2 regions of the Alteromonas sp. S167 genome follow, and region 1 is predicted to be linked to the other one. Evidence: riboswitches for the same ligand, from Rfam matches in the RefSeq annotation. Region 1 holds a riboswitch; the other holds the start of a gene.
The links. Region 1 has a riboswitch for thiamine pyrophosphate ahead of V7R35_RS01670 (TonB-dependent receptor). Riboswitches for the same ligand answer to the same signal wherever they lie in the genome.
Positions count from the first base shown of each region.

Region 2: another riboswitch for thiamine pyrophosphate. It lies ahead of thiC (phosphomethylpyrimidine synthase ThiC); the one in region 1 lies ahead of V7R35_RS01670 (TonB-dependent receptor).

Region 1 covers NZ_JAZETR010000001.1:394,278-399,620, forward strand. The annotation lists gene V7R35_RS01655 (tetratricopeptide repeat protein) at 1-71, shown strand, start outside; gene V7R35_RS01660 (GNAT family N-acetyltransferase) at 163-2,256, opposite strand; gene V7R35_RS01665 (acyl-CoA thioesterase) at 2,315-2,740, shown strand; TPP riboswitch at 2,853-2,955, shown strand; gene V7R35_RS01670 (TonB-dependent receptor) at 3,010-5,103, shown strand; gene V7R35_RS01675 (hypothetical protein) at 5,112-5,343, shown strand, end outside.
Region 2 covers NZ_JAZETR010000005.1:199,637-204,979, reverse strand. The annotation lists gene thiC (phosphomethylpyrimidine synthase ThiC) at 1-1,409, opposite strand, end outside; TPP riboswitch at 1,606-1,717, opposite strand; gene V7R35_RS09945 (TetR/AcrR family transcriptional regulator) at 1,783-2,358, opposite strand; gene V7R35_RS09940 (haloalkane dehalogenase) at 2,535-3,431, shown strand; gene V7R35_RS09935 (NAD(P)H-dependent oxidoreductase) at 3,443-4,045, shown strand; gene V7R35_RS09930 (heme biosynthesis HemY N-terminal domain-containing protein) at 4,056-5,231, opposite strand; gene V7R35_RS09925 (uroporphyrinogen-III C-methyltransferase) at 5,228-5,343, opposite strand, start outside.

The DNA of each region.
Region 1 (5,343 bases):
TGCGTCGCAATGCGTCAGCATGGGAACCTTACATTAAGGAAAAAGCGAAGAACCGTGGTATTAGCATTTAATACTTCGAACTTTCTTTGAAAGCCTCCCTTGGGAGGCTTTTTTATTGCCAATAGAAAGTGCTTTTGACTAAAAAGAGGCTAATTGCAGTTCTTACTTTGTCATTAACGAAGCAAGTTTTTCAGAATCTATACTTTTTCTAATAATTGCTTGTAATTCTTTAATGCCGTTTGCACCTAATTGTGCTTGCAGCGCGTGCACAGACTCCATGCCACTAGTTAAAGCGCTTAGAACGTCTTGTGTTATTAGTTTTTCACTAAGACCTGCATTTGCACGTTGATAATGCGCAATAGCAATAAGGTAGGGCTGCGCATCACCAAGCTGTCGATACCCTGAAGCAAAGTGAAGCACCTTTTTAACGTATAGCGTTTGCAAACTTTCTGACAAAGAAGAAAACGTCGCACTGGCGCTTATTGCTGTTTGGAGGTTCTGTAACGTTACCGTGAGGGCACGAGCGTTGTCAGTTAAGGGCAAAAGTGCCATTGCGCTTGTTTCGCCACTGGCTTTGTTGGGTTTTCTGCCTGTATCAACAATAGAAAATTTATTAGCCTCCCAGAATGCATGTAACTCATGTGTTGCACCGTACGATGTAGATACGGCATCTACACCTTCGCTTTGAGCTTCTTTAATAATTTGTTTAAGCATATTACTGCCCAGCCCTAGGCTTTGAAGGTGAGGTATAACTGCAATGCGATTTATTCTCCAGTAATTAAGTAAAGCCGTATCTTTATTAGCGCTCAAAAGTGCTAATCTTTGGGCGCCTAAATGGCCTTTAGGACGACGCTTGCCGTCAGCAATATCAGAAGCCAGTGGTGCTAGTTTTTCTCCGCCTTCTTTGTTTACGATACATGCCGCAACAATTTGATGTTCTATTCTAAGTACTGCTAGCACTGTCTCTGGGCTATCATAAATTCGCATGAAATCGTCAGGAGTCGTCTGATAGTGCGCTGAAGCAAGTAGCTGCATTATGCTACTCACATCCTCTAAAGACAGTCGGTTAATTTCTTCAATTGAAAACACAGCATGTTGTATCTCTAAATCGTCGTCTCTTTTAGGGCTAAGAGATAGTGAGCTGTTGAACAAACAGTGCGACGTAAGGAAACGCTCGAGTAAATCGTTGTCATACCAGCGTATTGGGCTGGTTAGTGTTATATGGGATACCCTATTGCTTTCCAAAGTCGGCATAAGCTTCAGCATAAAGCCGCTACCACTTCCCTCGTATCCTTGAAGCGTAGTACTTAATAACCAATGATGATGATGGGAAATAAATGACTGCAACGAAGGTAGAGGAATAGAGGCCGCTTCATCAACAATTAAAATGTCCCATTGTTCGTCATGGTCGTTAACCAATCTAGGATCGTCCGGTGCTACCCATTGCAAGGTGCCAGAATCTAGCTCTAATCGTGTTTTTCTTGAAGAAATAGATAAACGTTGGTCATCGTCGTTAAAAGGAAGACGTTGTAGTATATTCGCAATGTTTTCTATGTTGCTGCTGGTAAGCAGAATGTTTTGCCCTTGTTTTAACAAGTGAACAGTAAATAAGCCTAAAAGAGAAGACTTACCTCGCCCCCTAGGCGCGGTAATAGTGGCATTAAGTGCTTTCTTATTGTAAAGGGCCTGTAATTCGGTAAAGGCTTTTTCTTGATCGGCCGATTTGAACGGCGCTGCTGTATTTTGCTTGTTTGTATTCGCCGCCAGTACGGCGTTGTCTGGAATAATAGTTTCGTTTTCGTTATGAAAACATACCCACGGTTGCAGCTTAAGGTGTGTTACAAAATAGCGCAGATATCGACTGTGCTTTTGCTCGTAGCCAAACGATATAAAATCTAAATTTACATTATGGGGCCACTTTTCTAGGTCAGGACACAGTAAGACCAAACAGCCACTTTTTTTCACCGTTCCGGCTACGGCCATCAAAATACTGGGCCTAAATACACTGCGGCAATCTAAAACAGCAATGTCCCACTCGTTTCCCAGTAAATTCTGTCGATTCTTACCCTTTAACTTAGCACTGTAGAACGTGTTTACAGTTAAGTCAGGGGCTAATTGTGCTAGTAGCGCAGTGGCCTGTTCATCAACAAATGTTTCGTTACCGTTAACAACAAGTAACCGCCTATGAATGCTTGCGTTTAACTGTGCGTTTTCATAAGGGAAATGAAGCCAATTACGTAATTCGTTTAGCGCCATAGGTGTGATTTTTCGTTATACTTAGCCATATAGTAGCGATTTATAAAGAGGAATTCGAATGCGCTTTCTTTCTCGGCGTTTAGTAATGCCAAACGATCTTAACTATGCCAATTCACTTTTTGGTGGGCGCGCGTTGGAATGGATAGACGAAGAAGCTGCCATTTGGGCAATTTGTCAATTGGAAACCAATTGCCTGGTAACAAAGCACATTGGTGAAATTAGCTTCGAGTCTCCGGCATTACAAGGCGATATTGTAGAATTTGGATTAGAGACAAAAGCAGTAGGTCGTACTTCTATAACGGTAAGTTGCTTGGTAAGAAACAAGGCAACAAAAAAGACAATTTGTTTTGCCGACGATATTGTGTTTGTAAAAGTAGATCCTGAAACTCGCCTTCCAACGTCTCACGGAAAAACTTTAGAAGTTCTTAAGGCACAAACCGACGATGAAGTTCGTAGGCTTAATATGAATATCGAAGAAAGCTAAGTGTATATGTTATTTCTAATATGAAGTTAGCTTAACGCTAACTTCGCTTGACGATGTTTATCTAACTGGTAGACTCCGTCGCAGTTTTTGAGTGCGGCAGTTTAGCTGCGCTCACGTTACCAAGGGGTGTCCGTTTTCGGTCTGAGATCCACATCGTGGGAACCCTTACACCTGATCCGGATAATACCGGCGTAGGGATGGTGCACAATTTAGCCTAATCACCTGCCGTTAAAGCCGGGTCTTTTTTCTTTAGAAGAATAAGAGATCCCATGTACAAATCACTTTTCACACTTTCATTAATTGCCAGCTCGGTTTCTGTTTACGCTCAAAACGTTAGCGAAAATGCTCAAACAGATAGCGCATCGCCAAAAGACATAGAGCGCGTTGTTGTAACAGGCGATTTTCGTCAAACCACGTTAGACCAGCTGAGTGCTAGTGCTTCAATTATTGATCAAGAGCGTCTTCGTAGCAGACAGCCTTCTCATGTCGACAGTGTGTTAAACAGTATTCCCAATGTTAATTTTGCTGCTGGTGCTTCGCGAGGACGTTTCATTCAAATTCGCGGTATTGGTGAGCGCAGTCAATTTGCTGAACCCATTAACCCTTCAGTTAGCTTCATCGTAGATGAATTCGACTTCTCTGGTTTGGCCGCTGCGGGCATTATTTTCGATACTAAACAGTTAGAAGTATACCGAGGCCCTCAAGCCACACTGTATGGAACAGGTGCATTAGCCGGTGCAGTAAAGCTTACTAGTAATGAAGTAGGTGATGCCGCGCCAGATTATGTTGAAGCGCGTATCGGCAATAAAGATAGCTATCGTATAGAAGCGGCCACTGGCAATAATATCAACAGCGATTGGGGATATCGTGTTGCATTAGTACATAACCGCAGCGATGGTTTTGTTGAAAATACGTTTTTAGGCAGAGACGACACCAATAATATTGACGAATCGGCACTGCGTTTTGCTTTAGAAGGTAACGTTAGCGAACGCACTAAGCTAGCATTAACCTACCGCTGGTTTGATATAGATAACGGCTACGACGCATTTTCATTAGATAACGACAATAAAACACGCTCGGACGAGCCGGGTTTCGACGAGCATCAAACCCATGCAGTGAGTATACGCTCTACAACGTCTTCAAAAGCGGGCGACTTAATTCTTATCGCAACACATGCGTCTCATAATATTGCGTATGGCTACGATGAAGATTGGACGTTCACCGGCTTTCACCCATTTGGCTATACCTCTTTTGACGCTTATTTCAGAGATGTAGAAACACAAACCGGTGAAATCCGATTTGTTTCATCTGAAAGTGCTGCTTTGTTTGATGGCATGACCGATTGGACACTGGGCGCATTTTACAAAACCACTGAAGAGAATTTACTTCGTCAATACACCTTCGCAGACGGCGACTATGCAAGTACCTACGAGCCAACCACTACGGCGCTTTATTTACAGACAGAAACCGCGCTTCAAGAAAACCTGACATTGGTGGCGGGCCTTCGTTTAGAAAATTATGACTTCGACTTTATCGATAATAACGGTTTAGGCCGTGCATTCGACACCAATATGGTGGGCGGTAAAGTGGCACTGCAATATACAGCCGGTGACCATTTCTACTATGCAAGTATATCGCGCGGCTTCAAAGGCGCTGGCTTTAACCCAGACAATCGTCTTCAAGACAATCAACGTTTCTTTGATGAAGAGTACAACTGGAACTATGAGTTAGGTGTGAAAGGACCACTGTTTACACCGTCACTAACAGCACGTGCCGCTATTTTCTTCATGGATAGAAAAGACACACAAATAAGTGACTTTGAAGTTATTGAGCGTGAAGATGGTAGCTCGGGTTTTGCAGACGTCATTGCCAATGCTGATGTAGGCGAAAACAAGGGAGCTGAACTTGAGCTTTCTTGGTTTGCAAGCGATGCGTTTCGTATTGATGCCTCGGTAGGTTACCTAAGCGCTAAATTTGAAGGTTACACACTTGCTGATGGTACTGTTATTGATGAACAACGTCAGGCGCAAGCACCAAAATGGACTGCTAACGTATTTAGTGAATATGCGTTTACCGATAATCTAATGTGGCGCGTCGATGTAGACTTTAAAAGTGAGTACCGTTTCTCAGATGGCCATGACGTAACGTCGCCAAGTTTTGCTTTAGTGAATTCAGAACTGGTGCTATTTAGCGGCGATTGGCAAACTTCATTATGGGTACAAAACGCGTTTGATAGAGAGTATTTCACACGTGGATTCGGCGGCTTTAGTAACGACCCTCGCGATGAGTATGCATTCGATGAGCCGTACTTTCAAATTGGTAACGGTCGTCAGTACGGTGTTACGGTTAAGTACGAGTTCTAGGAGGCGTTATGCACGTTATGGTTGAGTTGTCGCTTTATCCATTGGTGAACGAATACATTCCACCTATCCAAAACTTCATTGATAGGTTAAACGGTTATGACACCATCACTGTCTCGACTAGCTCTACGAGCACGCAAGTGACAGGTGAATACGGTGAGGTAATGGGTATTTTGGGTAAAGAAATGCAGCGTACGCACGAAGAGGTGGGGCAGGCAATATTTGTAGCTAAGTTCCTCAACT
Region 2 (5,343 bases), on a different contig from region 1:
TCGTAGCCAGGTGCAATGTCGGTGGTTAAAGGGCCTAGTGTGTAAAACGGTGCTTCATGACAGTGGGTTAGCTGCTCTTCCATATTGGCTTTAATCATGTGCATAGGTACATGACCTGGGCCTTCAATCATTACCTGAACATCGTATTCCCACGCAATTTTGGTTAGCTCGCCTAGTGTGCGTAGTTCAGAGAACTGCGCGTCATCGTTTGCATCGGCTACGCTGCCGGGGCGAAGACCATCGCCAAGCGATAGGGACACATCATACTGGGCGCAAATTTCACAAATTTCGCGGAAATGTTCGTACAAAAAGCTTTGCTTGTGATGGCTTAAACACCATTTCGCCATTATAGAACCACCACGTGACACAATGCCGGTTACGCGTTTGGCTGTAAGGTGTACATACTCAAGCAGTACGCCCGCGTGAATGGTGAAATAGTCAACGCCTTGCTCTGCCTGCTCAATAAGGGTGTCTTTAAACATTTCCCAGGTTAAGTCTTCTGCTACGCCATTAACTTTTTCTAACGCTTGATAGATAGGCACGGTACCCAGCGGCACGGGGCTGTTACGCAATAACCATTCACGGGTTTCATGAATGTTACGACCGGTAGACAAATCCATAATGGTGTCTGCACCCCAGCGGGTTGACCACACTAGCTTTTCCACTTCTTCTTCAATAGACGAAGTCACCGCGGAGTTGCCAATGTTGGCGTTAATTTTCACCAAGAAATTACGCCCGATAATCATTGGCTCAAGTTCAGGGTGATTAATGTTGCACGGAATAATGGCGCGGCCCGCAGCGACTTCATCTCGCACAAATTCAGGGGTAATGTTCTCTGGTAAGTTAGCGCCAAAGTGCTCGCCTTTGTGCTGCTGAGTTAGCTCAGCGCTTTTTATAGCTTGTCTGCCCATGTTTTCACGAATGGCAATGTATTCCATTTCTGGCGTAACAATGCCTTGGCGCGCATAGTGAAGTTGGGTTACGTTTTTTCCCGGTTGCGCTTTGCGTGGTTTACGCTCTCGAATAAAACGGAAATCTTCGGTGAAGATATCGTTTTCTCGTTCTTTAGCGAACGAAGACGATACACCGTTAAGCGTTATCGTGTCGTTTCTTTCGTTTATCCAAGACTGCCTTAGCGGCGCTAACCCTTTATGAACATCTATAACCTGAGCCGGATCTCCATAGGGACCTGAGGTGTCATAAACCGGAATAGCTGGGTTAGGCTCAAAGAGTGGATTTTCTTCTGTACCGCCAACCAAGCTGTCGTGCTGATGAATATGGCGCATGGCCACATTGATATCGGCACGGCTACCGGTTTCATAGTGACGAGTTGAATTTGGGTACGCTTCGCCCGCTAATTCATTGATAAATTGTTGCGCTTGTTGGCGCTGTTCGCGTCGAGTAGACATAGCATTTTGGCCTTTCGTTTAGGTTTTAAAATGCTTGTCAGGAGTGAAGGAGAATATAACGCAAGATTGAAGCAAGAAAGTTGTCGCGGTATGTGGCTTTTTGCGCGGTGCAACACCAAGGCATCAAGGTGTGAGGACATCCAAACCACAGTGACAACGCGTGCTAATACAACAGCACAACAACATTTCTACTTCAGCATTATATTTTCTTGTTCCCTTCGCAGGTATTAGCCTGATCAGGTTCAACGGATCCCGCTTTCGCGGTCTCAGCTTACTGGGTATCCAGTGAAGCACTCCGACAAGTAACTTGCTTTTTACTATATATCTAACATGTTTGTGAAAACAAGAGGGGCAAGCGCTTATGAAGAAATTATTAATGTTCTCTTAGCAAAGTAGTTCGAAGTAGCGTGCAAATTTCATTACTTATTGTGTCTATATTCTCAGGTAATGACAGCGCGGTAATAGAATATCCTTCAACAAAAGGCACGAAAAGCGATGCTGCAATAGTGGCATTACTATCTTGTGCTGCAACGGGGCGAAACATATCTGCAAGAACATGTGCGTAAGCTTTGTAGTAATTATCAAGATATTGCTCAATCGAAGCATTTCGCGTTGAAATGGCCCAATATTCTCGAAATATTCTGCACATTTCTGAAAGTGCCAAACCGTGTTTTAGAAAGTCAGAGACCACGCGTTCTAAGTCAGAATCTAGCTGTTGCAGTGAGGTAAACTTAGGCATTGCCCGCATCTCTTCAAGGCATGAATGAAAATAACGGTCTGCCATAGCCACCAGTAAACTGTCTTTATTTTTAAAGTAATATTGAACATTGCTTAGTGTCATATCTGCGTGTGCTGCGACCTGCCGCATAGTAACGCCATAGTCACCATCGGTTTTTAACAACGCTAACGCCACATCGAGTATCTTTTCCACCTTAGCGTTTTTTTTCATACAACCTTCGTTCTGTTAATCATTGTTTTTCACGTGCTTTGAGTAATTTACCTAAAGTACGCGCGTTTTTCCAAAATCTGAGGTTGTCATTTTAGGTCGAATGACCTAATATTTCAATTGTTAGGTCATGTGACCTAATTTATTTAAATGATTAACTGTGTCAAAGAGGAAATGTGATGATTCAGGCGTTACGTACACCAGATACTAATTTTGAGAACCTTGCCGATTACCCTTTTGCAGCGCATTACGTTGAAGATATTCCTGGGTACGAGGGCCTAAGAGGGCATTACCTTGACGAAGGCGAGCGCGATGCCGACGATGTTTTTCTATGTCTTCACGGTGAGCCAGCATGGAGTTACTTATACAGAAAGATGATCCCTGAATTTGTTAAAGCGGGCGGACGCGTGGTAGTGCCTGATTTATTGGGGTTTGGAAAGTCAGATAAGCCAGTGAGTGAAGATACCTATACTTTTGAATTTCATCGAAACTATCTTATTAGATTGATAGAGAAGTTAGATCTTCAAAACATAACCCTGGTGTGCCAGGACTGGGGCGGATTGCTGGGGCTAACATTGCCAATGGAAATGAAAGAGCGCTTTAAGCGCCTGCTAATTATGAATACTGGCCTATTAGTTGAACCAGTTACTACACCGGCTTTTCTAGAGTGGCACGATGATATCGTAAAGCCCGCTTCGTTATCGCTTGATACATTCTTTAAACAGTATGCGCCAAGTATCAGCGATGAAGAGGCCAAAGCCTATGCCGCACCATTTCCCAGTAGAGAGTATCAAGCCGGTGTACTGAAGTTTCCCAAAATTGTGGCAAACCCAGATAAAGCTTGTATCGATATTTCAAGTCGCGCGTTTACGTTTTGGAAAGAGGAATGGGAAGGCGATACCTTTATGGCGATTGGTATGAAAGACAAAATGCTAGGGCCAGATGTAATGCACTATATGCAAAGTGTTATAAAAGGTTGCCCAACACCTATGAAAGTCGAAGAAGCGGGTCACTTTGTTCAAGAGTTTGGTGATGTTGTAGCACGTCGTGCGCTTGCTCACTTTAACAACGTTTAAGGAGTGAGCACATGAAAATAATGCATTTAGTTTTTCATCCAGACCTGGCGCAATCGCGCGTTAATAGAACGTGGCAAAAGCAGCTTGTGGAGTCGGGTAAAGTTACGACGAGTCGTGACATGTATAGCGAATATCCAGACTTCAACATTGACGTGGAAAAGGAACAAAAGCTGTTGATGGGACACGATAGAATTGTGCTTCAATTTCCCATTTATTGGTGGTCGATGACACCGCTTTTAAAAAAATGGCTAGACGATGTACTTCAATACCAATTTGCCTATGGAAGCAAAGGAGACAAGTTACAGGGTAAAGACTTGATGATAATTTGTTCTGCAGGCGGACAAGCTAAGAATTATAGCGGCTTTCATATGTTTGCCACTGTACCTGAGATACTTAAGCCGTTTCAGTTAACAGCAAATCTAGCAAAAATGAACTACGCACAGCCTTTGTATATGTTTAACGCTGACGCGTGCAGTGACGATGAAGTACAAAAATATGGAAAATCATGGGTTAAGGTTATTGACGACAGCGCGCGCAGTGACGGCCTGCGCTTCGCAAATGCCAAAATTCATGATGAGCTTAATGATGTTTATCAACAGCTAGGCATGGCCTAGCTGTTGGGCATTAACCAATTGCTTGCTGCCCTTCTTTGTAAAGCTGAAGGGCAGTTGCTGTGTCTTGATTACGTTCACTTATGGCTGACAACAGCAATAAATCTTCTTTTCGCGCTTTCATTTTGGTCGCTTTTAACAACGCTTTTTCGGCAAGTACGTCGTCACCTGAGTTAAAGGCTACTTGGCCAAGTGTTGAATATAACGCAACGTTTTCTTCATCTTGTTTAATCCAGCTTTCAAGCAGTCGTAGTGAGGGTGAAGAGTCTGGAATATTAAGCTGTGAAAACAATGGGAAAAGTGCAGTGTTCGGGCCACGCTTTTGCCATCCAACCAAAAGCTGTTGAGCGTCGGCATGCATGCCTTGATCAAGCAGTTGTTGAACGTATGCAGCACGATAAGCATCGTCATTACGCAACTTTCTAGGAAGGTTTTCCCAATAGCTTTTTAGCTCTACAGCACCTTGTTTGCTGGCAATTTCGGCAAACTTACCCTTAGCTATACGCTTGCTCCATGTGGTGTAGGCATCTTTAGGTAGTGCCTTGCGCCAACCCGATAAGTTTTCTTCCAAGGTTTGCCATTTGCCAAGCTCTGCAAGGGTTTGCGCTTTTAACTGAACGACAGGCTTACTGTCGCGCTCTTGCTCGTCAAGGGCGTCTAGCTTTTCCAGCGCTTCTGCATGTTTGTTATCTACTAAATCAATACGTGCATGCATTACCGTGGCAGCTACTTTAGCTGTAGGAAAGTCGGTGGCTTGTGTTAAAAAGTAACGCGCTTTCGGTAGGTCGCCATTCGTAAACGCAATTTGTGCCGATGCTAAGTAATTTACACCTTCAAAGTCACCGTTAGTGGTTTTGCCAAGGGCCTTCTGCGCTGTGTCTAAATCGCCAGCGGCCATGGCATGTAAACCATCGTAAAAAGCGCGTTTACGCTTGCGGTCGCCCAAACTACCAAACCACTTATGCGAGCCTGTAATAAGACTTAACGCCCACAGTGTTGCTCGTGATAACACGTACCAAGCTACAAGCGCACCAATCAGCAAAATACCGAAGCTGATAATATTCATTTCAACGGCGGTATCACCTAGAGTGAACAGCACATAGCCTTGATCGCCTAACAGCATGGGGCCAATAATCAGTGCGGCTACGAACGCGGCTAACACCGCAAGGGCAATAGCTAACCATTTCATAGTACGCTTGCTCCTTGACCAAATACTTGTTTAACACGGTTGTCTAACAGTCTTTCTAGCGGCTTTTGCGATACAAGTTCACTTGGAATAGGACGCGAGACATCGGTGTTTA